DNA from 4 places in the Elstera cyanobacteriorum genome. Region 1 is predicted to be linked to each of the others. Evidence: predicted binding sites of a transcription regulator. Region 1 holds the regulator's gene; each other region holds the start of a gene.
What was found. Region 1 encodes PhoB, which activates phosphate uptake and scavenging genes when phosphate is short. Its sites were predicted from a motif close to TNTCATAAAACTGTCA; they were not measured.
Positions count from the first base shown of each region.

Region 1 (5,691 bases):
CGAGGCTTTTCACCTCCGCCGCCACTACGGCAAAGCCCTTGCCCGCGTCGCCGGCGCGCGCCGCTTCGATGGTGGCATTGAGGGCGAGAAGATTGGTCTGGGCGGCGATATCGGTGATCAGGCTGACCACTTCGCCGATGCGCTGGCTGGCTTCGGACAGAGTATGGACGACCGACCCGGTTTGCTTCGCCTCATCGACGGCGGTCCCGGCAATCGTGGCCGCTTGCCCGATCTGACGGGCGATTTCGCGGATCGAGGCGTTTAGCTCCTCGGTCGCAGACGCAACGGTCTGGACATTGCCGGTCGCCTGATGGGCCGCCGCCGCCACATCGCCGCTGTGGTGACTAGTCAGCGCGGCATTCTGGTTCAGGGTTTCGGAATTCTGCTGCAATTGTTCCGAGGCGGAGACCAGCGAGGTGATGACCTGATCGACGCTGCCGCTAAACCCGGCAATCGCCCGCTCGATCCCCGCTTTGCGGCGTAATTCCGCCTCCGCGTGGCGCTTTTCGTCCGCCGCATGTTGCCGGGCGAGGTCCAATTGCCGGGAATAATCCTGCAAGGCGCGGGCAAGGATGCCGATTTCATCTTTGCGGTCGGTATCGGTGACCGTCAGCGGTTCGGTCGAGGTTTGCAGCACGGTAAAGAGACCCGCGAGATGGCCGACATGGCGCATCTGGCCGCGCACGATCCAGGCGATGATGGCGATACCGAGGGCGGTCATAACCAGGGCGACGACGACATTCTGTTCGATGATGCGCGCGCTCTCGGCTTCCACCCGCTGGAGCGGCACGCCCGCGAACAGAACCGCCATAACCGTGCGGTCAGCCGTCAAAACCGGTTCGTAGCGGCCAAGATAGGCGCGGGAGGAGACCTGCACGATCCCGGTATAGGTCTGTTTCCGGCCAAAAACTGCGTCATAGGTCGGCCCCGGACCCATCTGCGTGCCGATGATGCGCTTGCCTGCCGCATCCAGCGCTGTTGTCGCAATGCGCCGGTCGCCCTGGAAAATCGTTGCGGTGCCGTTGGTCAGGGCGGCGAATTCATCGACAATTGTCGCATCCCCCTCCAGCGGTTTGCCGTTCAGGCCCAATTTACCGTCGGTGATTGCCAGCGTTCCGCGATGGGCGATCAGGGTTTTGAGCAATTGGCCGTTACGCTCCAAAGCATCGGAGGCTTCCGACATTAGTGCATCGCGGACGATGAAATACGAACCGCCGACGATGGCAGCAGATATCAAAAAAGATAAGAGCGAGAATGTTAAAAGAATGCGATTCGTAATGCTCATATTTTTGGCAAATGACTTCATTTCATTCTTTCTTTCGAGAAGGAATTTCGTTTGATCTGTGTATTTTCACAGGCAATTATTAATAAAGAGCGTTTGTGATTGTTAAGTATTTATTTCAATGCACTGTGCGAATTTCGCATGGCTTCGGCCCCTTTCCCATGACATGGATCAACGCACGCAAAAACACCCGGCGCAGGGCCGGGTGTTTGTCATACGCTTGAGGCTGGGAAAACCGGTGCAGCCGATCAGGCGGCCTCGTCTTCCTGCACTTTTTCGAGGAAATCCGCCACTTCCGTCTTCAGGGTTTCCGCCTGGGCCGTCAGGCTACCGACCGCCGACAGCACCTCGCCCGCCATGCTGCCGGTTTCCACAGCGGCGCGGGTGACCGCGATGGTGATTTCCGTCACATTTTGGGTGCTGCTGGCGGCTTCCGTGACATTGCGCGCGATTTCGGAGGTTGCGGCCCCCTGTTCCTCCATCGCGACCTTAACACCGAGGTTAATGTCGTTGATACGCTCGATGGTGCGGGTGATCGTGGTGATCGCCGTCACGGCCTGCTGCGTTGCCTGCTGAATGGCGCCGACTTGGGCCTGAATATCCTCGGTCGCCCGCGCGGTCTGCCCGGCAAGGTTCTTCACTTCCGACGCCACCACGGCAAACCCTTTGCCCGCTTCCCCAGCGCGGGCGGCTTCGATGGTGGCATTCAGTGCCAGCAGATTGGTTTGCGCGGCGATTTCGGAAATCAGCCCCACAACCTCGCCAATCCGCTGCCCAGCGTCGGACAAGGTGCGGACGATGCTGCCCGTTTGCTCGGCCTCCGTTACAGCGGTTCCGGCGATGGCGGCGGCTTCGGCGACCTGGCGGTTGATCTCCCGGATCGAGGCGTTGAGTTCTTCGGAGGCCGAGGCGACGGTTTGCACATTGGCGGTTGCCTGTTCGGCGGCAACCGCGACCTCGTTGCTTTGTTCGGAGGTCATCATGGCATTGCCGTTAACTGTTTCGGCATTCTGCTGCAATTGCGCGGCGGCGGAGACCACCGTGGCCACAACGCCGTCGATGCTATTGCCGAAATCGGCGATGGCCATTTCCAGGGCCATCTTGCGGGCAATCTCTTGCTTGATCTTGCGCGCTTCTGCAGCGGCGTGCTGGCGGGCCATGTCGAGTTGCCGCGAGTAGTCGGCCAGCGCCCGCGCCAGGGCGCCGATTTCGTCGCGTCGGTTCGTTTCAGCGGGCGTCAGAATGCGTGGATCGCTTTGCAAGGTGGCAAACAGATCGGTCAAATGCGAGACGCGGCGCAGTTGCGAGCGGACGACGAGGGCGACGATAGCGCTGCCCAAGATTAGGGCCAAGGCGGCGCCGATCAGATTTTCCTGCAGGATGGTGGCGCTTTCGGCAGCGACCACGGCGGTCGGTTCGCCAACGAATAGAATGCCGATCACCTCGCCCGCCCCATCCAGGATCGGATCATAGACCGCCAGATAGGGTTTGCCGAAAATATCGACCGGGCCGCTATAGGTGCGTTTGTCGCGGAAGATACTGTCATAGGCCGGGCCTTGCGCCAGCTTGGTGCCGATGGCGCGGCCCCCATCGGGCTTTTGAACGGTCGTGGAGATCCGTTCGTCCTTCTGGAAGATCGTTGCTACCCCGCCCGATAGTTTACTGACCGCATCGACCAAGGTCGCATCGCCCGCAAGCGGCAGCCCGGACAGGGTAAGGTGCCCGCCGACCAGCTCGAACCGGCCGCCGCGCTCGGCAACCAACAGTTTCATCACCTCAAGGCCCCGATTGACGTCGGCCTGTACGTCATGGACCAGGGCCGCACGGATCACGCGATAGGCGTTAAGGGTAATCGCCCCCGCCAGGATCGCGGCCAAAGCGACGAAGGTCAGGATCAGGCGTTGCTGAACGCCAAGCCCTGCAAAGGAAAAACGACTGGTCGTCATAGGGCGGCCCTCCGGGCGGGGTTCCCGATGGGGATCGGGAAAAGCTGTAAATTTCCCGTATATTTTACTATTTTTAAATAAATATCGACTAGGTATTTTTCAGACATGACGTGCATTGGTTGCATGCCTGCGAAAAGGCCAGGGCGGTTTCCCGTCCTGGCCTTTCAATTTTCCGTTGAAAACTGGCGCCGAAGACCCTCAGCCCGTGGCATCCACCGTTTCATCCAGCGCATAACCCGCCGAGCGGACGGTGCGCACGATGTCGGTTTCCCCCTCGCCATTCAGGGCTTTGCGCAGGCGGCGGATGTGAACGTCCACCGTGCGCGGCTCGACGTAGACATCGGCGCCCCACACCGCATCCAGCAATTGTTCGCGGCTGAACACCCGGCCTGGATGCTCCATCAGATAGCGCAGTAGCCGGAATTCGGTCGGCCCGAGGTGAATGTCGCGGTTGTTCCGGCGCACGCGATGCGCTGCCAGATCGAGCATGACATCGGCGAAATTCAGGCTTTCGCCATCCACCGACGGGCGGGTGCGGCGCAGCACAGCCTTGACGCGGGCGATCAGTTCCGAGACCGAGAACGGCTTCGTCACATAATCGTCCGCCCCGCTATCAAGGCCCCGGATCTTGTCGCCTTCCTCACCGCGCGCCGTCAGCATGATGATCGGGGTCGCGCGCGCCGTCGGCAGGCGGCGCAACCGGCGACAGACTTCGATGCCCGACAGCATCGGCAGCATCCAGTCGAGCAGCACCAGATCGGGGTTCTGCTCGGCGGCGATGATCAGCGCTTCCTCGCCATCCGCGGCAGTACAAACCCGGAAGCCTTCGCGTTCCAGATTGTAGCGTAGCAGTGTGGCAATGGCGGTTTCGTCTTCGACCACCAGGACTAACGGTGTGACGGGCGACATGCCCTTAGTTCCCTTTGCTGTCGGCAGCCACGAAGGTTTCACCCTTCTCGGTCATCGCGGTTACGCTCGACAGGTCGCCCTTGGCGCGCTCTTCCGCTGGAACCTTACCGCGCACGATGTAATAGATCGTTTCGGCGATATTGGTGGCATGGTCGCCCATCCGCTCCAGGTTCTTCGACATGAAGAGTACATGGGTGCAGGCGGTGATGTTGCGCGGGTCTTCCATCATATAGGTCAGAAGCTCGCGGAACAGCGACGTGTAGAGTTCATCCACTTCCGTATCGCGTTCACGGATCGCGGCGGCGCGGTCGGCGTTACGGTCGGCATAGGCATCCAGCACGTCATTGACGATGCTCTGGACGATCTTGCCCATGCGTAGCACGCCCGCCGCCGGTTTGACGGTCGGCGAGACGTTCAGCGCCAGGGTGCGTTTGGCGATATTGGCGGCGTAATCGCCGATCCGCTCGAGATCGGTCGCAATGCGCAGCGACGCAACAACGGTGCGCAGGTCGGATGCCATCGGCTGGCGCAGGGCCAGCATGCGCACGACCTGTTCGTCAATCTCGTGATGCAGTGCATCGACCTGACCGTCGTTGGCGACGACGGCGGAGGCTAATTGGCTGTCGCGCTTATTCATCGCCTGCAAAGACTGGGCGATCTGGGCTTCCACCAGCCCACCCATCTGCATGATCGACTTATGCAGCGCGCGCAGCTCTTCGTCGAAGGACGAAACGATATGTTCATTCGACATGATCTATTCCTTCTGCCCCCGGCTTAGCCGAAGCGGCCCGTGATGTAGCCCTGGGTGCGCTCGTCGTTCGGATTGGTGAAAATCTGCGCGGTATCGCCGACTTCGACCAGATCCCCGAGATGGAAGAAGGCGGTGCGCTGCGACACGCGCGCGGCCTGCTGCATCGAGTGGGTGACGATGACGATGGTGTAATTGCTGCGCAGTTCGTCGATCAACTCTTCGATCTTCGCAGTGGCAATGGGATCGAGCGCCGAGCAGGGCTCATCCATCAGAATAACCTCGGGATCGACCGCAATGGCGCGGGCGATGCACAGGCGCTGCTGCTGACCGCCCGAAAGCCCGGTGCCGCCTTCGTGCAGACGGTCCTTCACTTCTTTCCACAGACCGGCACGTTCCAGTGACCGCTGGACGACCGCATCGGTTTCTTCGCGGTTACGGACGAGGCCGTGGATACGCGGGCCATAGGCGACATTATCGTAGATCGACTTCGGGAAGGGGTTCGGCTTTTGGAACACCATCCCCACCCGGGCGCGCAGTTGCACGACATCGATACTTGGATCGTAGATATCCTGCTTGTCGAGCAGGATGGTCCCGCCGACGCGGCAGCCTTCGATCACATCGTTCATGCGGTTCAGCGTGCGCAGGAAGGTCGATTTCCCGCAGCCCGACGGGCCGATCAGCGCCGTTACCTCATGTTCGCGCACATCTAGGCTGATCTTATTCAGCGCCCGCTTTTCGCTGTAGTAAACCTCGACGTCCGAGGCTTTCATCTTTACGTGCTTGGCAGCGCCATTCACGGCAGC
Region 1 is NZ_NOXS01000034.1:202,990-208,680, forward strand. Features, by position in the region: gene CHR90_RS15935 (methyl-accepting chemotaxis protein) at 1-1,183, opposite strand, end outside; gene CHR90_RS15940 (methyl-accepting chemotaxis protein) at 1,531-3,228, opposite strand; gene phoB (phosphate regulon transcriptional regulator PhoB) at 3,427-4,137, opposite strand; gene phoU (phosphate signaling complex protein PhoU) at 4,142-4,888, opposite strand; gene pstB (phosphate ABC transporter ATP-binding protein PstB) at 4,912-5,691, opposite strand, start outside.

Region 2 (5,691 bases), on a different contig from region 1:
TGGGCGTTCTTTGCGACGCGCCCCACCCTCTATCGCTGGCTGACGCGGGCGGTGGCGGCGGGGTTAAGCCTCGCGTCCCGCAAAAAAGGCCGCTTCACCAGCCTGCCGCTGGCGGGTGGCTGGACGCGGGTGCGCGATATGCCTGCCCCGCAAGGCCAGACCTTCCAAGCCCTTTACGCGAAACAACGGGGTCGGCGATGAGCGCGCGTACCGATATTCTTGGCTCCATCCGGCGGTCGCTGGGGCGCGGCGCGCTCGATCCGGCAACGGAAGCGGGGCTGCGTCAGCGCCTGTCCGCCCATCGCCGCCAGATCGGCCTCGCCCGCACGGAAAAGCCGCACGACGACCTCGTGATCCTGTTCGAGGAGATGGCGACGGCGCTGGCCGCGACCGTTGCGCATATTCCCGATGCGGCGCAGGTGCCGGAGGCGGTGGCGACCTATCTGTCGGACCAGAATCTCCCTGCCGAATTGGTGGCCGCGCCCGGCTTGGAAAGCCTGCCGTGGGCCGAGCGCCCGACGCTGACCGTGCGCTTTGGCAAGGCGGAGAATCCCGATCTTGTTTCCGTCACGCCGGTCGTCGGTGCGGTGGCGGAAACCGGCACGCTGGTGCTGACCTCCGGCCCGGCGACGCCGACCAGCCTCAACTTCCTGCCCGATACGCATATCGCCGTGGTCAAGCGCAGCCAGATCACTGGGCGCTACGAGGATGTGTGGGATACGATCCGCGCGACCGGCCCGGTGCCGCGCACGGTGAATATGATTTCCGGCCCGTCGCGCACGGGGGATATCGAGCAGACCATTCAACTCGGCGCCCATGGCCCGCGTCGGCTGCATATCCTCATTCTTGACGAGGCGTGACGCGGACCCGATCTTAACGGTATCAAGCCGCCGGGGATCTGCATCCCCGGCGCTTCTTTTTCAGCAAGGATACCGGTTCGCATGCTCCCCCCGCTTTCCCCCACGCCAGGGGCTTTCCCCCGGCTGGGCCTGGGGGGCTAGGCGATGGCCGGTAAGAAGGTGCCGCCCGCCCCGCGCCCCCCGTCGCGGCGGGGGCTGACGGCGGAAGAGCGCAGCCTGTGGCAGCAGGTGACCCAGCAGGTCGCGCGCCTGCGCCCGGAGCCGCCCGCCCCGGCGAAACCGGCCGAAGCGCCGAAGCCGGTCGATCCGGCCCCGCCCGCAGTGGGGGGACCGCGCCTCGCCCCCGTTAAGCCCGCCGATCCCGCCCTGCCGAAGGGCAAAGGCCCGCCGCCCGTGCGCCTGGGGCGGCTCGATAATATCGACCGGGCGACGGCCCGCCGGTTTGCCAAGGGCGAGCGGGAGATTGACGGGGTTCTCGACCTGCACGGCATGACCCAAGCCGCCGCGCATAACCGGCTGGTGGATTTCCTGTTGGGGGCCTGGGCGCAGGGCTGGCGCTGCGTGCTGGTCATCACCGGCAAGGGGATGGAGAAACCCGACCATCGCCCCTGGCCGGAGCCGGAGCAGCGCGGTATCCTCCGCCGCGCCCTGCCGCAGTGGATCAACGAGCCGCCGCTGAAGGGCAAGATTCTAGCCCTCACCCACGCCCGCCCCCATCATGGCGGCATGGGGGCTTTCTATGTTTTGATCCGCCGCGACCGGGAGGATAAACGGGGATGACCCCCTTCGGCGAACGCTGCCGCGCTTTGCGGGCGCAGAAGAAAGTTTCCCTGCGCACGATGGCCGCCGCGCTGGAAATCAGCCCGGCCTATTTGTCGGCGCTGGAAAACGGCCACCGGGGCCGCCCGTCGCGCGGCCTCGTGCGGCAAATCTGCGATTACTTCGGCCTGATCTGGGACGATGCGGAAGCCATGCAGCGCTTGGCCGACCTCTCCCACCCGCGCGTCACCATCGACACGGCGGGCTTGGACCCGCTGGCAACGGAACTGGCGAACCGGTTGGCGGAGCGGATTGGGGAGTTGGATCGGGGGGTTCTGGAGGAAATTTTGTCCAAAATTCCAAAGCATTAAGATAAGTATAAGCGCTCTTGCATCATCTTCACGTCTCCTCTCATGACCAGAGCGCTTAGAGATAATTTCGGAGACAGCGATATCGTGTCGGTTGAAAGTCGTTGGAAACCAAGCGTTTCGTAAAACAACAAAGCTCCGTAGCTTTCCTCTAAAACATATATCTGTATAAATTTGGCATCTTGCACAGATTTAAGTACAGATCGAAACAGCTCAGAGCCAATTTTGTGACGTTGATAAATGGGTAAGATATACATTCCCCATAAATAAGCGACGGCTCCAACTTCTTTGAAGATTGCGCTGCCCACAATTTTATTGTCAACATTGGCGAAGGCGATTTTTATATTATCGCCAGAAAGCATCGTGTCTAAATTTGGTAGATCAAGCGTCGAAATTAAGTCATCAAACTCAGCCTTAGGGAAGCGATGCAAATATGTCGCCGTCCAGGTTTCCCTCAAAAGAATTCTTAATAAATCTTTTTGCTCAGAATTAAATTCTTCGGCGGCAACTATTTTATATGATGTGTTTATCACTTTAAGAACCCCGAAAGAGTGAAGATAGAACTCCATCTTTTTGCCCTCACAAACCGAGGCGTTAGAATTGATAATTCACAACCCTGTTACATACATCAATAAAAAGCCCCCAAGGCAGAGCCTTGGGGGTTGATGTGCTATTGATATAGGCGAGGCGAAATCATTACGCGCTTTCCGCCTTCTGCCCCCGCGTCTTCCAGAGCGACAGTAGGATCGAACCGCCGATCAGGCCAACCGTCAGGCCGAGGGCCAGCGGGGTCGGCATTTTCCAGAAGTCGACCATCACCATCTTCGTACCAACGAGGACCAGAACCAGCGCCAGACCGTATTTGAGATACTCAAAGCGATGGATGATGCTGGCGAGCGCGAAATAGAGGGCGCGCAGGCCGAGGATGGCGAAGACGTTACTGGTGTAGACAATGAAGGGATCGGTGGTGATGGCGAAGATCGCCGGGATCGAATCGACCGCGAAGACCAGATCGGTCACTTCCACCAGGATCAGCGCCAGGAACAGCGGGGTGAGATAGAGCAGCCCGTTGCGCCGAACGAAGAACGCTTTGCCTTCATACCCTTCCGTCACCCGGAAATGCTTGCGGCAGAAGCGCAGGATCGGGTGATTGGCCGGATCGGGTTCCTTATCCGACGCAAACAGCATCTTAGCGCCGGTAATGATCAGGAAGCCGCCGAAGACATAGATCAGCCAATGCAGTTCCATGATCAAGGCCGTCCCGGCGAAGATCATGATCGCGCGCATCACCAGCGCGCCGAGAATACCCCAGAAGAGCACCCGGTGCTGATATTGCGGCGGAACCTGCAAGCTACCGAAGATGAGGGCGATAACGAAAATGTTATCGAGTGATAGGCTCTTTTCGATCAGATAGCCGGTCAGAAATTCCAGGGCTTTCACTTCACCCAGGCTGTACCAGATACCAACATTAAAGAGCAGAGCAATGACAATATAGAAGGCGCTTAGCTTCAACGCTTCGCGCGCGCCCATCGCGCGTTCCTTTTTATTCAGAACACCGAGATCGAGCGCGAGAAGAACAAGAACGAGGGCATTGAAACCAAGCCAAGCCCAAAGAGGCATGTCCATAGGGATCATCCTGCGTGCGGTGGCGCCCGTCGGCACCAGAGCATTGGGGAAAATCCGACATCACGGCTGCGGCCAGCCGTCAGAGGGGCCCGGATTATCGAACACTCGCTTTCAAGTGGCGGCGATCGGACAAGGGATCAAGAGAGGCGCGGAGATTTTTTTAAGGGCGCGTTTCAAAGTTTTTTTGCCTGCGCTTTAGCCAAAAACGCAAGGGAATGCGCGCATTTTGAACGGGTTTCGCACTGCAATGGTGATTTTCAACGCACTTTCTATGTGACACATCGGTTATGGCCATGTAACAAAACCATAACCGTCCGCGCGTAAGAGACGGCCATTGTTCCTAAAGGGGGAAGCTCACATGCGGTCTTTTATTGCGGCTCTCAGCCTCGGGTGTGCCGTCAGCGTCTCGGCTTTCGCGGCCCCGGTCGAAATCCAGTGGTGGCATGCGATGACGGGCGCGAACAATGATCGCGTCAATCAGCTCGTCGATGGCTTCAATGCCTCGCAGAGCGACTACAAGGTCGTCGCGACCTTCAAGTCGAACGATTATACCGAGCTGATGAACCAGACCATTGCCGCCTATCGCGCGGGCAATGCGCCGCACATCACCCAGGTCTTCGAAGTCGGCACGGCAACGATGATGGCCGCCAAGGGCGCCGTGAAGCCGGTGTACGAGCTGATGGCCGAAGCGGGCGAAAAGTTCGATCCGAACGTCTATCTGCCCGCGATTAAGGCCTATTACTCGACGGCCCAGGGCAAGATGCTGTCGATGCCGTTCAACAGCTCCACCCCGATTTTCTACTACAATAAGGATGCGTTCGCCAAAGCCGGTCTCGATCCCGAAAAGGCGCCGAAGACTTGGCCGGAAGTAATCGACGCCGCCAAGAAGGTCCGCGCTTCGGGGCATGCCTGCGGCCTGACCACCGCTTGGGTCACCTGGACCCAGATGGAAACCTTCAGCGCCTGGCACAATATTTCGTTCGGCACCAAGGCCAATGGCTTCGGCGGCTTTGATACGGAGTTCAAGTTCAACAACCCGACGATCGTGAAGCATTTCGAAACGCTGAACGAAATGCAAAAGGACGGCAGCTTCAAATACGGTGGCCGCACCACGCAGCCGGAAGGCCTGTTCCTGTCGGGCGAATGCGCGATGATCATGACCTCGTCGGGCTTCCTCGGCAACGCGATCAAGAATGCGAAGTTTAACTTCGCCACCGGCATGCTGCCTTATTACCCGGATGTCGCGGGCGCGCCGCAAAATTCGATCATCGGCGGGGCGACCCTGTGGGTGATGGGCGGTAAGAAGGCCCAGGAATATAAGGGCGTCGCCAAGTTCTTCACCTATCTGTCGCAGCTTGACGTGCAGATCGTGAACCATCAGCAGACGGGCTATCTGCCGGTGACCATCGCCGCTTATCAGGAAACCAAGCGTTCGGGCTTCTATGACCGCAATCCGGGTCGCGAAACCCCGATCCTGCAGTTGCAGAACAAGACCCCGACGGAAAATTCCTTCGGTGTGCGCTTCGGCAACCTGCCGAAGATCCGCGACCTGATCATGGATGAAGTCGAAGCCGCTTTCGCGGGCAAGATTTCGGTAAAGCAGGCGATGGATAACGCTGTGGCGAAGGGCAACGAAGAACTGCGCCGCTTCGAACGCACCGTCGCCAAGAACTAACCTTTCTCTTTTCCAACCTAAGGGCGGGGAGCGTGCTTCCCGCCCTTTTCGCCTTTTCGGGGGGTGCCGTGACGCCAGCCTCGTCCGCGCAAGCGCCGTTCCAGAATAAGCTGCTGCCGCTGCTGCTGCTGCTGCCGCAACTGCTGATTACGGTGGTTTTCTTCTACTGGCCGTCCGTCCAGGCGGTGCAGCAATCCTTGTATATTGAAGACCCCTTCGGGCTGAATTCCGAGTTTGCGGGCCTCGCCAATTTCACCGAGTTGTTCCGCAACTCAAGCTATGTCGATGCCTTCCTGCGCAGCCTGTTTTTCAGCGCCGCCGTGTCGGGCCTGTCGCTCGGTCTGTCGCTGCTGTTCGCGGTCTGCGCTGACCGGGTGGTGCGCGGGGCGACCGGCTATAAGAC
Region 2 is NZ_NOXS01000030.1:189,705-195,395, reverse strand. Features, by position in the region: gene CHR90_RS06880 (LutB/LldF family L-lactate oxidation iron-sulfur protein) at 1-201, shown strand, start outside; gene CHR90_RS06875 (LutC/YkgG family protein) at 198-860, shown strand; gene CHR90_RS06870 (Smr/MutS family protein) at 1,005-1,640, shown strand; gene CHR90_RS06865 (helix-turn-helix domain-containing protein) at 1,637-1,990, shown strand; gene CHR90_RS06860 (GNAT family N-acetyltransferase) at 1,987-2,556, opposite strand; gene CHR90_RS06855 (TerC family protein) at 2,684-3,613, opposite strand; gene ugpB (sn-glycerol-3-phosphate ABC transporter substrate-binding protein UgpB) at 3,972-5,288, shown strand; gene ugpA (sn-glycerol-3-phosphate ABC transporter permease UgpA) at 5,357-5,691, shown strand, end outside.
Region 2: ugpB (sn-glycerol-3-phosphate ABC transporter substrate-binding protein UgpB) is a predicted target of PhoB. The motif match lies at 3,908-3,923, and genes of this name have one in related genera.

Region 3 (5,691 bases), on a different contig from region 1:
ATGTAGGTCCAACCGTTGAGTTCATCGACGGCATGCAGACCGGTCGACTCGCCGCCCGCCGGGACCGACAGCAGACGCGACAGTTCCTTGGTATCGACGTTATAGGCCCAGAGGAAGTTGTTCACGTGGCTGCCGCTGTCTTCGCCGATGAAGAGGGTGCGCAGCTTTTCCGAGAACTTCAGATTATCCGGGTTGCCGACGATGTTCGGGTTCGACAGGTTGCCGAGGTCATCGGCCTTAATGTCTTCGCCGATCAGCAGCATCTTGCTGCTCTGCGGTACCCAGTCGCTGTTGATCTTGGCGCCCGTGCTGTCGGTCGTATTACCGCCCAGCTTATGCTCCATGACGCCGCCGGCGTTCAGGGCCTTCTCGAGGGTAATATTGCTGTCCTCGTGATGGCCCTTGCCGCCCTTCACCATCGAATCGACGATGTTCTGCAGCGCCGAGTAAGCGACCTTATCCTTCGCGTTGACCGTCGTGCCTTCCATCTTGGTGAAGGCCATCGAGCCGCCGACGTAAGAGGCATAGCGGTGGGTTTCGAGGAAGGCGGCCGCCTTTTCCATACCCGGCTTAATCTTCATCCAATTGGCCGCGCCGCCGATCCAGACCTTCTTGTAGGAAGCATCGTTCGGATCTTCCTTCTTCACATCCAGAATATCGGTCGGCTTCAGGCTGTTCGCCATCGCTTCGATTTCAGCGCTGGTGGCATGGCCCAGCTTAATCCAGGTGATCTTCGTGCCCGGCGCATTGGTATCGAGCGAGAAGCCCGGCGCGTATTTGGCGACATAGAGCGTGCCCGCCGACAGATCCTTCGCCTTATCGGCAACGAACAGGAACAGGCCGGAGTTGGTGGCATCGTCGCCCATCAGCACGGTGCGATTGTCCGGCATCACCTGCACGAGTTCGTGCGAGATGCGGCCCATATTGTAGTGCTTCTTGATCGACCCGGTGCCGTCGGCGTGAACAGTCACTTCCGGCAGATGGCCGTAGTGATAGGGGTTCGCCTTATTTTCATCCCCGAAGGTGTTCTTGCTGAACGCCTTAAAATATTTCACGCTGTCGATAAAATACGCATCGGGTTCATATTCTTCCGACGACAGATGCGTACCCCAGGGCGACAGGCTGGCGCCGCAGGTGATCCACAGACCGTGAACCTTCGAGGTATCGACATTGTGATACTTCACCAGCGACAGTTTGCCGGTCTGCGGGTTTTGGTCGAGCGTCAGCACGGCGATCGGCGACGGCAGGGCGCCATAAGCATCCTTCCCGGCCTGATCCCAGGTGGTGTATTCGAACTGCACGACGGCGAAAACCGTATTGCCCTTCACGCCCTTCACTTTGGCGCCGGGAACCTTCAGCAGCGAGGTTCCGTCCGGGCTGTCGGAGAAGAAATGGCGTTCCTTGCCCGGCACCGAGCGGTCGATGATCGGCTGATTGTTGATGTCGTAATAGCCACCCGCCAGGATCTTGCCGCCCTTGCCATCGGGAACCATGTCGCCGGTAATGAAGAACGGCTCGTAGCTCAGCGGGAACTGCTTACGGCTCTTGTCCGACAGTTCGAATTCGATGGCCGAATTCACATAGGTGGTAGCCATCGCCTGCGGATTGGACAGGGTCGGCGCCGCCATGCTGACGAAGCGCGCGGTATTCGGACGGATCGTCGCGGCCAGGGCGGTATTATTGCCGAGGCCCGCCAGGAAAGACCCGACGGTCCCGACCGCCAGCGGCAGCAGCGGCACACCGGCGGCAAATTTCAGGGCCTGGCGACGGGACGTATTGATCGTTTCAGTCATGGCTGAGCATCCATTCGGCTGGGCATCAAATAGGGAGGGCGGCCAACCGGATTATTCCGGCATGCCGTCCCACGCCGCCGGACTTTAGTGGCTGCGAATGACTGTTTTATGACTACCGGCACCCTGACAGGGGCGTCTTGCCGGAACGATATTTACTTCCTGATACTTTATACAGGGCTGTCGATCATTCGAGACTGGGCCGTCATACGCGCGCAGGCAGGGGGCTTTTCCGACGGTCCCGTGGCAAAGCCCCCTTACGCCTGGACCTAAGCCGCCTCGCCCCGCAAGACCACCGGGCAAGCGACCGTGCGGTTGCCGACCAAGACCGGATCAGGGCGGGTTTCACTGCACGAAGGCTGCACCAGCGGGCAGCGCTTGTGGAAGGCGCAGCCGGAAGGCGGGTTGAGCGGCGAGGGCAGTTCGCCCGAGAGTTTCGGGCGGTCCTCGACGGCATGGCCCGCCAGCCGCAGGCGCGGACGGCTGCCCAGCAGGGCTTGGGTATACGGGTGGCGCGGATCTTCGAAAATCTGCTCCACCGGCCCATATTCCACCGGGCGCCCGAGGTACATGACCATCACGTCCGAGGCAATATGCCGGACGACGCCGAGGTCATGGGAGATGAAGACATAGGCCAGATCCAGCTCGTCCTGCAAATCCATCAGCAGGTTCAGTACCTGCGCCTGGATCGACACATCGAGCGCCGACACTGGCTCGTCCGCCACCACGACGCGCGGGTTCAGCATCAGCGCGCGGGCAATGGCGATGCGCTGACGCTGCCCGCCGGAAAACATATGCGGATAACGGCCATAGAAGTCGGGCCGCAGCCCGACCTTCGCCATCATCGCTTCCGCCGCCGCGCGCCGGTCCGCTGCGCTCATCTCCGGGCGGTTGATCGCCAGCGGTTCTTCCAGCGCCTTGCCGATGGTATGGCGCGGATTCAACGAGCCGTAGGGGTTCTGGAACACCATCTGCACACTTTGGCGCAAGCGCTTGCGCGTGGCAGCATCGGCCTGGGTCACCGGCTTGCCGTCGATGAACAATTCGCCGTCCGACGGCTCTTCGAACAGCGCCAGCATGCGCGCGAGCGTGGATTTGCCGCAGCCGCTTTCCCCAACAATAGCGAGCGTTTGCCCGGCATTGAGGGTGAAGGACACGCCATCCACCGCCTTCACCGTGGCGGTCGGCTTCAGGAAGCCCCGGCTGACGCTATAATGGCGGCGCAGATCGACCGCCTTCATCAAATCGGTCATCTTACACAGCCTCCACGGCCATCGGTTTGCCGTCAGCATCGAGCGGCGAATGGCAGCGAACAGCCCCACCCGCGAACTCCGGGCGCAGGGCCGGGCCGTCGATCCGGCAGCGGTCGGACACAAAACCGCAGCGCGGGTTGAACAAGCAGCCCTTCGGCCGGTCGCCAATCCCCGGCACAACCCCTGGGATCGTCGGCAACCGCTGCCGCCGCCCGCCGTGGGCCGTAACCGCCGCATGTTCGGGCAAGGCATTCAGCAGCGCCGCCGTATAGGGGTGACGGGGCGCCGAAAACAGCCGTTCGACCGGCGCCTGCTCCACCACCTGCCCCGCGTACATCACCTGCATGCGGTGCGCGGCTTCGGAAACGACAGCCATATCGTGGGTGATCAGTACCATCGCCATATTCTGATCGCGCTGGAGATTGGTCAGCAGGTCCATGATCTGGGCCTGGATGGTCACATCCAACGCGGTCGTCGGCTCGTCGGCAATCAGCAGACGCGGACGGCAGGAAATCGCCATCGCGATCATAACGCGCTGGTTCATCCCGCCCGAAAGCTGGTGCGGATAGGCCGAGAGGCGCGAGATTGGGTCAGGAATGCCGACTTGGGTCAAAAGCTCCAGGATACGCTCGCGCCGCTGCGCCTTGCTGCCACCCATATGGACTTGCAGGGCCTCGTCGATCTGATGACCGATAGTGAAGCAGGGGTTGAGGCTGGTCGTCGGTTCCTGGAAGATCATGGCAATATCTTTGCCGACGATCGCCCGGCGCTGCGCCGGGGTCAGGGACAGAAGATCGCGCCCATCAAACGCCAGCTTATCGGCGCGGACGATGGCGTAATCGGGCAGTAGCCCCATCGTCGCCAGCATCGACACCGACTTCCCGGAGCCGGATTCGCCCACGACGCCCAGCACTTCGCCAGCGGGAACGGAAAGGTCGATCCCATCCACTGCGCGGAACAAGCCGCGCGAGGTGGGAAATTCGACGGTGAGATTGCGGATTTCAAGCAGGCTCATGAGCGTTTCAGCTTCGGATCGAGGGCATCGCGCAGACCGTCACCGATCAGGTTAAAGGCCAGAACCGCCAGAAGAATGGCGACCCCCGGCAGCGTCACCCACCAGGCGCTCTGCAAATATTGCGTGGCATCAGACAGCATCGTGCCCCATTCCGGCGTCGGCGGCTGGGCGCCTTGGCCGAGGAAACCCAAGGCCGCCGTATCGAGAATGGCGGTCGAGAGGCTGAGGCTCGCCTGCACGATCAGCGGCGCCAGACAGTTCGGCAGTACCGTGCGGATCATCAGCCGGGTTTTCGACGAGCCGATCATGCGCGCGGCCAGCACATAATCCTTCGACATTTCGGAAATCACCGCCGCATGGGTCAGTCGCACGAAGCTGGGCAACAGCACGATACAGACGGCGACCATCGCATTATTCAGCCCAGGCCCCAGGATCGCGACAATGGTCAGCGCCAGCAGCAGCGTTGGCATGGACTGAAGAATATCCATAAACCGCAGCAGCGCGGTTTCGACCAGCCCCCGGAAGAAACCCGCGATCAGGCCGATAGCGATCCCAACGACGATGGACGCGGCCACCACCGCAACGGCGATGACCAAGGACACACGGGCGCCGTGCAGAATGCGCGACAGGATATCGCGGCCAATATCATCCGTGCCGAGGATATGGCGCCAACTGCCGTCGGCGTACCAAACCGGCGGCTTCAACAGCGCATCGCGGAACTGTTCGATGGGGCTATGGGGCGCCACCCAGGGGGCGAAGATCGCCAAAAACACCATCGTTAAAATCAGGATCAGCCCGGCCAGCGCCCCTTTATTGCTGGAAAATTCCAGCCAAAATAGGCGCAGCGGCCCCGGCGGGGCAGCGGTGGGCGCGGAAGTGGATGAAACGGCGGTCATCGCGTCGCTCTCCTAGCGCTTATGGCGGATGCGCGGGTTGATGATGCCATAGGTCAGCGTCATCACGAGATTAACCAGAATCGTCGTGGTCGCGATCAGCATCAGCGCCCCTTGCAAAATGGGATAGTCGCGGCGCGACAGGGCTTCGATCAGCCATTTACCGATCCCTGGCCAACTGAAGATCGTTTCCGTCAGCACCGCTCCGGAAAACAGCGTTGAAACCTGTAAGCCGATGACGGTCACGACCGGGATCAGGGCATTGCGCAGGGCATGGACGGCGACGACGCGGAAGGGCGACAGCCCCTTGGCGCGCGCCGTGCGCACATAATCTTCCTGCAACACTTCCAGCATGGCGGAGCGCGTCATGCGGGCGATCACCGCCATCGGGATCGTGCCAAGCGCGACCGCTGGCAGCGCCAGATGGCGCAAGGCCGACCAGAAGGCGTCATATTCCCCCAGGATCAGCGTATCGATCAGCACGAACCCGGTGATGGGTTGAAAGAAATAGATCAGCCCCATGCGGCCCGAGACCGGTGTCCACCCGAGGGTCATGGAAAAGATCAAGACCAGGATCAGCGCCCACCAGAAAACCGGCATGGAATAACCCGCAAGCGCCACGGTCATCACGGAATAATCGGTGACCGATTTTCGGCGCACCGCCGCGATCATTCCTGCGGGCAATCCGACGCCGACCGCAAAAATAATTGCTGCGACCGCAAGCTCCAATGTTGCCGGAA
Region 3 is NZ_NOXS01000033.1:321,534-327,224, reverse strand. Features, by position in the region: gene CHR90_RS13750 (PhoX family protein) at 1-1,793, opposite strand, end outside; gene CHR90_RS13745 (dipeptide ABC transporter ATP-binding protein) at 2,060-3,043, opposite strand; gene CHR90_RS13740 (ABC transporter ATP-binding protein) at 3,045-4,058, opposite strand; gene CHR90_RS13735 (ABC transporter permease subunit) at 4,055-4,954, opposite strand; gene CHR90_RS13730 (ABC transporter permease subunit) at 4,967-5,691, opposite strand, start outside.
Region 3: CHR90_RS13750 (PhoX family protein) is a predicted target of PhoB. The motif match lies at 1,892-1,907, and genes of this name have one in related genera.

Region 4 (5,691 bases), on a different contig from region 1:
TTGCAGCATATTCACTTCGGTCACGGCCGCGCGCACGGCTTCGAACCCACGCACGGTAGCCCCGAGGCTATCCCGAATAGCGTGGACCGTTTCGGCAATACGGCTGGTGGCGCTGGTCGTGCTTTCGGCGAGCTTCTTCACTTCCTGGGCGACGACGGCAAAGCCGCGCCCTGACTCGCCCGCCCGCGCGGCCTCAATCGTCGCATTCAGCGCCAGCAGCTTGGTTTGATCCGCGAGGCTGGTGATGAATTGCACGATGCCATCCACTTCCGCCGCGCTCTCGGTGAGGGTTTTCACCGTATCGCCGGTTTCACCGAGGAAGCGGGTGGCGTTATCGGCGCTGCGCTGTGCGTCGGCGGCGCGCTGGCTGATTTCCTTGATCGCCGAGGTTAATTCCTCGGTCGCGCCGGAAACCTGCAAGGCGCTGCGGCTGCTTTCCGCCATCAAGCCGCCGACATCATCGGCCAGGGTGATCGTATGGCGCGAGCGTTCGATCAGCGAGGCGGCGACCTGATCGAGCGATTGCGCCTGGCGGGCAACGCTACCGGCGACCGTCTGCACGTCGGTCATCATCGCTTCCGCCTGACGGGCGGCGAGGATTTGTGCGGTCACGTCGATCCAGGTCAAGGCGAGCCCAACGAGGGCGCCACTACCGTCGCGCACGGGTTCGAGGTTGGCGGTCACATCGGTACTGCCGACCCGCAGGCGAAGATTGCGTAAGGCATCGCCGCTGCCGGACAGGCAGGCCTGCACCCGTTCGGCGCCAAGGCCCAGCAAGTCGCCGCTGGCGCGGTCGATGCTATGCGCTTCGCAGAAGCTGATCGCGGCGGGATTGAGGAAGGCGACGTGGCCGTGCTTATCCAGTAGCGCGGTCGGCGTTGGGCTGCCGTCGACCATCTGCTTCAACTGCAGAACATTCTCGACGCTTTCGCGCAGATGGGCGAGGGCGCGCGCCATGACCGCCATTTCATCCGGTCCGGTCGGCGGAATCGCCTGTTTGGTATTGCCCGAGGCCACGGCTTCCATCACCTGCGCGAAAATCCCGAGGGGGCGGAAAACCGCAATCCGCAGCACGATGAACCCGCCGACGGCAACGACAACGGCGAGGATCAGCAAGGCCTGCTGGCTGTTACTCTGCACATCCGCTGCTTGCTGGGTAAAGTCATCGATCCCGCGCGTCAGGGCCAAACCGGCCCAGGGGCGATTATTGCCGCCCATGAGGGTCGTGCGGGCGGTCGCAACATCACTCACCCCTTGGGGCAGACCTTCGCTCTTGAACACGCTCTGGTTTTTACCGTCAAAAATCTCGACCGTACCATCGAGCGACGGGCCGATGCCTTCCAGCAGGTGCAGCGGATCGGTCACCACTTCCATGATGCCAAGAACACGGAAACCGCCGACCGGTACAAAAATACTGTGCAGCGGGCGGCCTTCTGATGATTGCCAGAGAATTTCGAAGGCTTGGCGCTGGGCGCCGCGATCGCGAGCCTTCAATTGATCGAGAAGGGCTTGATCTTCCGTCGCGGTCGCCTTGCCGCCCTTGGTGGTGCGCGAGAGCAGAGCCATCTCCGGCGTGAAGATATTCACCGCAACCAGATTGATCTGCTGCTCGATCACCGGCGTCAGCGTGTAAAAAAGATCGGTCGTGAAGCCCAGCTTGGCCACGTCTTTCGCTTCGGTTGCCGGGGGCAGGTCGGTTGAGCGGCTCCATTCATTCGCGATAGGGGCGATACGTTCGCTATACACCCGCGTCATCTTATCGCGGACGAGATAGGTCAGGATTTTGCCAGTCGATGTGTTCAGCGTATCGGTGGCGAACGCCGTATAGGTCGTCAGCATATTGGCCTGTGTGTACCCGACGGCGGCGGCAACGATCAGGAATAATGTCACCAGCACGCGGCGGAGCGTCAGGCGCGGGGTCCAGACCGAAGGAATGCGATGCTCAGCCATGCCAGACCTTCCTTGCTAATACGACCGTATTCAAAAATGCATGCATGAAATGCGCCATCCGTCCTGAGACCAAGGGCCTGGGAGACGGCGGGAGGCATCTACCTATTCATCTAGAGACGCGCCATCGCATTGGAAGAGGCACCGGCCTGTGACGAACCGGCGCCAGCCTTGGGCGGGCAACTCCCAGGCGATGGCGCGTGCGGAAAGGGCTGGGGAACCCCATTCCTGGACGATGCGGGGGAGGGCGGCATCGCCTGAAATGGTTTTTAAACAAATCAGAAATTTTTGAGAAATATAATGGGATGCTGTGGCTATAACCGGACGTTATTGTGCGTTGCGGTAGGTTTTAGCGCAAGAAACTGTCCGTCCGGTCAGAACCGATCCTCTTATGGTGTTAGCGGACGAGGATTTCCGAAACCTCGCGCACTTGGGTTCGGGCGCGCAAGAGATAAAAGCCCTGCGTTGCCAGATGGTTGGCAACGAAGACCCCATCGGTCGCGCCGTTCATGACGATGAGCGGGTTGAGCAACGAGGCTTCGTGCAGGCTGGCCAGCATCTGGGTCCAGACATTAAAGGCCTCCCGTTCGCGTAGAAGCTGCTGATAATCGGTCCCGAGTTCGCGCAGGATCAGGTAATAGGCGTATAGCCGCCCTTTGACCCCATAGAAGACATTATCCGCCCGCCGGTCGATAAACTGGTCGCGGCCTTCCAGGATCTGTCGGTCGAGCACGGCGGAGGCCGAACCGAGGTCGGACATGATCCGGTCGAGCAGGGCGATGAGATTGTCGCCCCGGCGCTCGAACAGCGCCTGCCCTTGGCCGAGGCGCTGGTTATACGTCCGCAGCGCTTTGGCCGCAGCCCGGTATTTGGCGTCGGAGGAGGTGGTCGGCGCCCAGGAGGTGGAAAAATCGAACAGCCAGATATTCGGCGCCGACTTCAGCAAATCGACGGCTTTTGATAGGTCGGGATCGGCTTGGGAGGAACCCCGATTGCGGCCGATCTGATCCATCATCTCCGTAGAGAACCGCCCAATGGCCTCCATCATACCGGTCTGAAACTCCGGCATATTGTCGAGCCACCAGCCCGGTAGAAAAATCGGATCATTGGCCGTCCAGCGGTGGGTGATGGTTTCGCGTTCGATCAGCGTCGCCGCCATGGCCACCGCATGACTGCCGCCTTGGGGAAGCTCGGTCGGCGCCAGGGTTGTATCATCGTCGATGACATGAACCCACAGCATGCCGACCGGAATATACAGTGCGACGAGCAGCACGAGCGCCAAGGCCATCTTGCCAATGAGCCCCACGCCGATCCTTAGGCGCTTCGGCCAGAAGCGCGAAGCCAGCGACCGTTTTTCGAAGTCGAATTCCGTCACCCGATAAACTCCCTTCCCCCCGGACCCTGAACGGCTCCATTCCGCCACTCTAGGACGGCGCTACGGCATATATAAGGCCGAGAGCGTAAAATTTCAGAATGCCGGAAGGTTTTCCAGGGGGGTATGGCTCCATTAACCTAAAATACCCTGGAGAAGATCACAGGATTTTTCAGGAATCTGTCAGAGAATCGTCACGGAAGCGTCATTTCGGAACGGCATGGTTGCCCTGGCAAAACTGCGGGTGCGTGCCGACGCATTCCCCCGCACCCGTTTAGACCCTTGATCTGCGAGACACCGATGACCGACGCAAGCCTGGCGCCCGCCACGACCCATGACGCCGACGAGGTGACCAACCTTTCCGATAACCCGACCTTCGCTTCGGTGGTCGATGCCAGCCTCAGCCGCCGCTCGGTGCTGATGGGCACGGCGGCAACCGCGCTGTTCGGATCGCTCGGCGGTGTGTCCGCCCTGACCATCGCGGGTGATGCCCAGGCCGCCGATAAGGCGAAGAAGCTGCTGGGCTTCAAGCCGGTGGCAAAGAGCCTAGCCGATGCCGTTATCGTACCGGAAGGCTATGACGCGCAGATCATTTACGCCCTCGGCGATCCGCTGACCGCTAATACCCCGGATTATAAGAACGACGGCACCGATGCCGATTTTGAAAACCGGGCGGGTGATCATCACGATGGGATGGAGTGGTTCGGCCTGAGCGCGGACGGCAAGCCGTCCACCACCGCGACCAATCGTGGCATTCTCGGCGTCAATCACGAAGCCACCACCGACGAAAAACTCTCCTCTTTCTTTATCCATCCGACGGGCGGTACCGCCACGCTGCCCCGCCCGGCAGCCGAAGTAGATAAGGAATTGGCGATCCACGGCGTGTCCTTCGTCGAAGTTCGTAAGAATGCCGCCGGCAAGTGGGAATATGTGAAGGCGTCGGCCTTCAACCGTCGCTTCACCACCCTGACCGAAATGGAAATCAGCGGCCCCGCGCGGGGCAATGCGCTGCTGAAGACCAAATATTCCCCCGACGGCACCAAAACCCGCGGCACGTTGAACAACTGCGGCACCGGGAAAAGCCCCTGGGGTACGCTGATGACCGGTGAAGAGAATTGGAACGGCTACTTCTTCCGTGCCAAGGGCGATGACGAAGCGCGCGGTAACGATAAGTCGGTCACCGCACTGAAGCGCTATGGCCGCGCCGAAGGGGCTGCCTCGCGTCACGGTTGGGAATCGGCGGGTTCCGACGATAAGTACATGCGCTGGAACAATGTTAAGACCGGAACCTCGGCCGACGGCAGCGATGATTATCGCAACGAAATGAACGGTCAGGGCTACGTGGTCGAAATGGACCCGTACGATAAGACCAAGCTGGCGAAGAAGCGTACGGCCCTGGGCCGCTATGCGCATGAAAGCGCCGCTTTCAGCCTTCCGGTTAATGGCCAGCCGCTCGCCGTCTACATGGGCGACGATGCGCGCAACGAGTATATCTATAAATTCGTGTCGGAAGCCACTTGGTCGGCGTCGGATGCGACGGCAGCTGACCGTTTGGCTGTTGGCGATAAGTATCTCGACAAGGGGACGCTCTACGTCGCGAAGTTCAATGCCGATGGGACCGGCGAGTGGATCGAACTGTCGATCAACAATCCGAAGATCAAAGGCTACGACAAATATGCCTTCGCCGATCAGGCGGATGTTGCCGTCAATGCGCGCCTCGCGGGCGATGCGGTTGGCGCAACCAAGATGGATCGCCCGGAATGGTGTTCCGTCAATCCGGCTAATGGTGAAGTCTATTTCACCCTGACCAATAACGCTAACCGCACGTCGGAGCCCAAGGGTGGTTCGGCGCTGGAGCCGGATGCCGCGAATCCGCGGGCTTATTCCGACGTCAAGGGTACCTCGCGCGTGCAGACCGGTAATTCGCACGGTCACATCATCCGCGTGCGCGAAGCGGGTGGGGCCGGGGCGAAGGCCTTCTCGTGGGATATTTACCTCTTCGGGGCCGAAGCGTCCGCCGATCCGGCCAGCATCAATCTGTCGAAGCTGAACGCCAATCAGGATCTCTCCAGCCCGGATGGTCTGGCCTTCAGCAAAGCGACCGGCATCTGCTGGATCCAGACCGATGACGGCGCCTATACGGATGTGACCAACTGCATGATGCTGGCCGCCCTGCCGGGCAAGGTTGGCGATGGTCAGAAGGTCAATATCAACTACACGAAGGCCGATGGGGCGAAGTTGACCGTCACCACCCCGGTTGGTAAGGCCCCGACCGAAGGCGAACTGAAGCGCTTCCTGGTTGGTCCGAAGGGGTCGGAAATCACCGGTATTGCTGAAACGCCGGATGGCAAGGCGCTGTTCATCAACATTCA
Region 4 is NZ_NOXS01000025.1:56,296-61,986, forward strand. Features, by position in the region: gene CHR90_RS03165 (methyl-accepting chemotaxis protein) at 1-1,950, opposite strand, end outside; gene CHR90_RS03170 (DUF2333 family protein) at 2,345-3,322, opposite strand; gene CHR90_RS03175 (PhoX family protein) at 3,620-5,691, shown strand, end outside.
Region 4: CHR90_RS03175 (PhoX family protein) is a predicted target of PhoB. The motif match lies at 3,490-3,505, and genes of this name have one in related genera.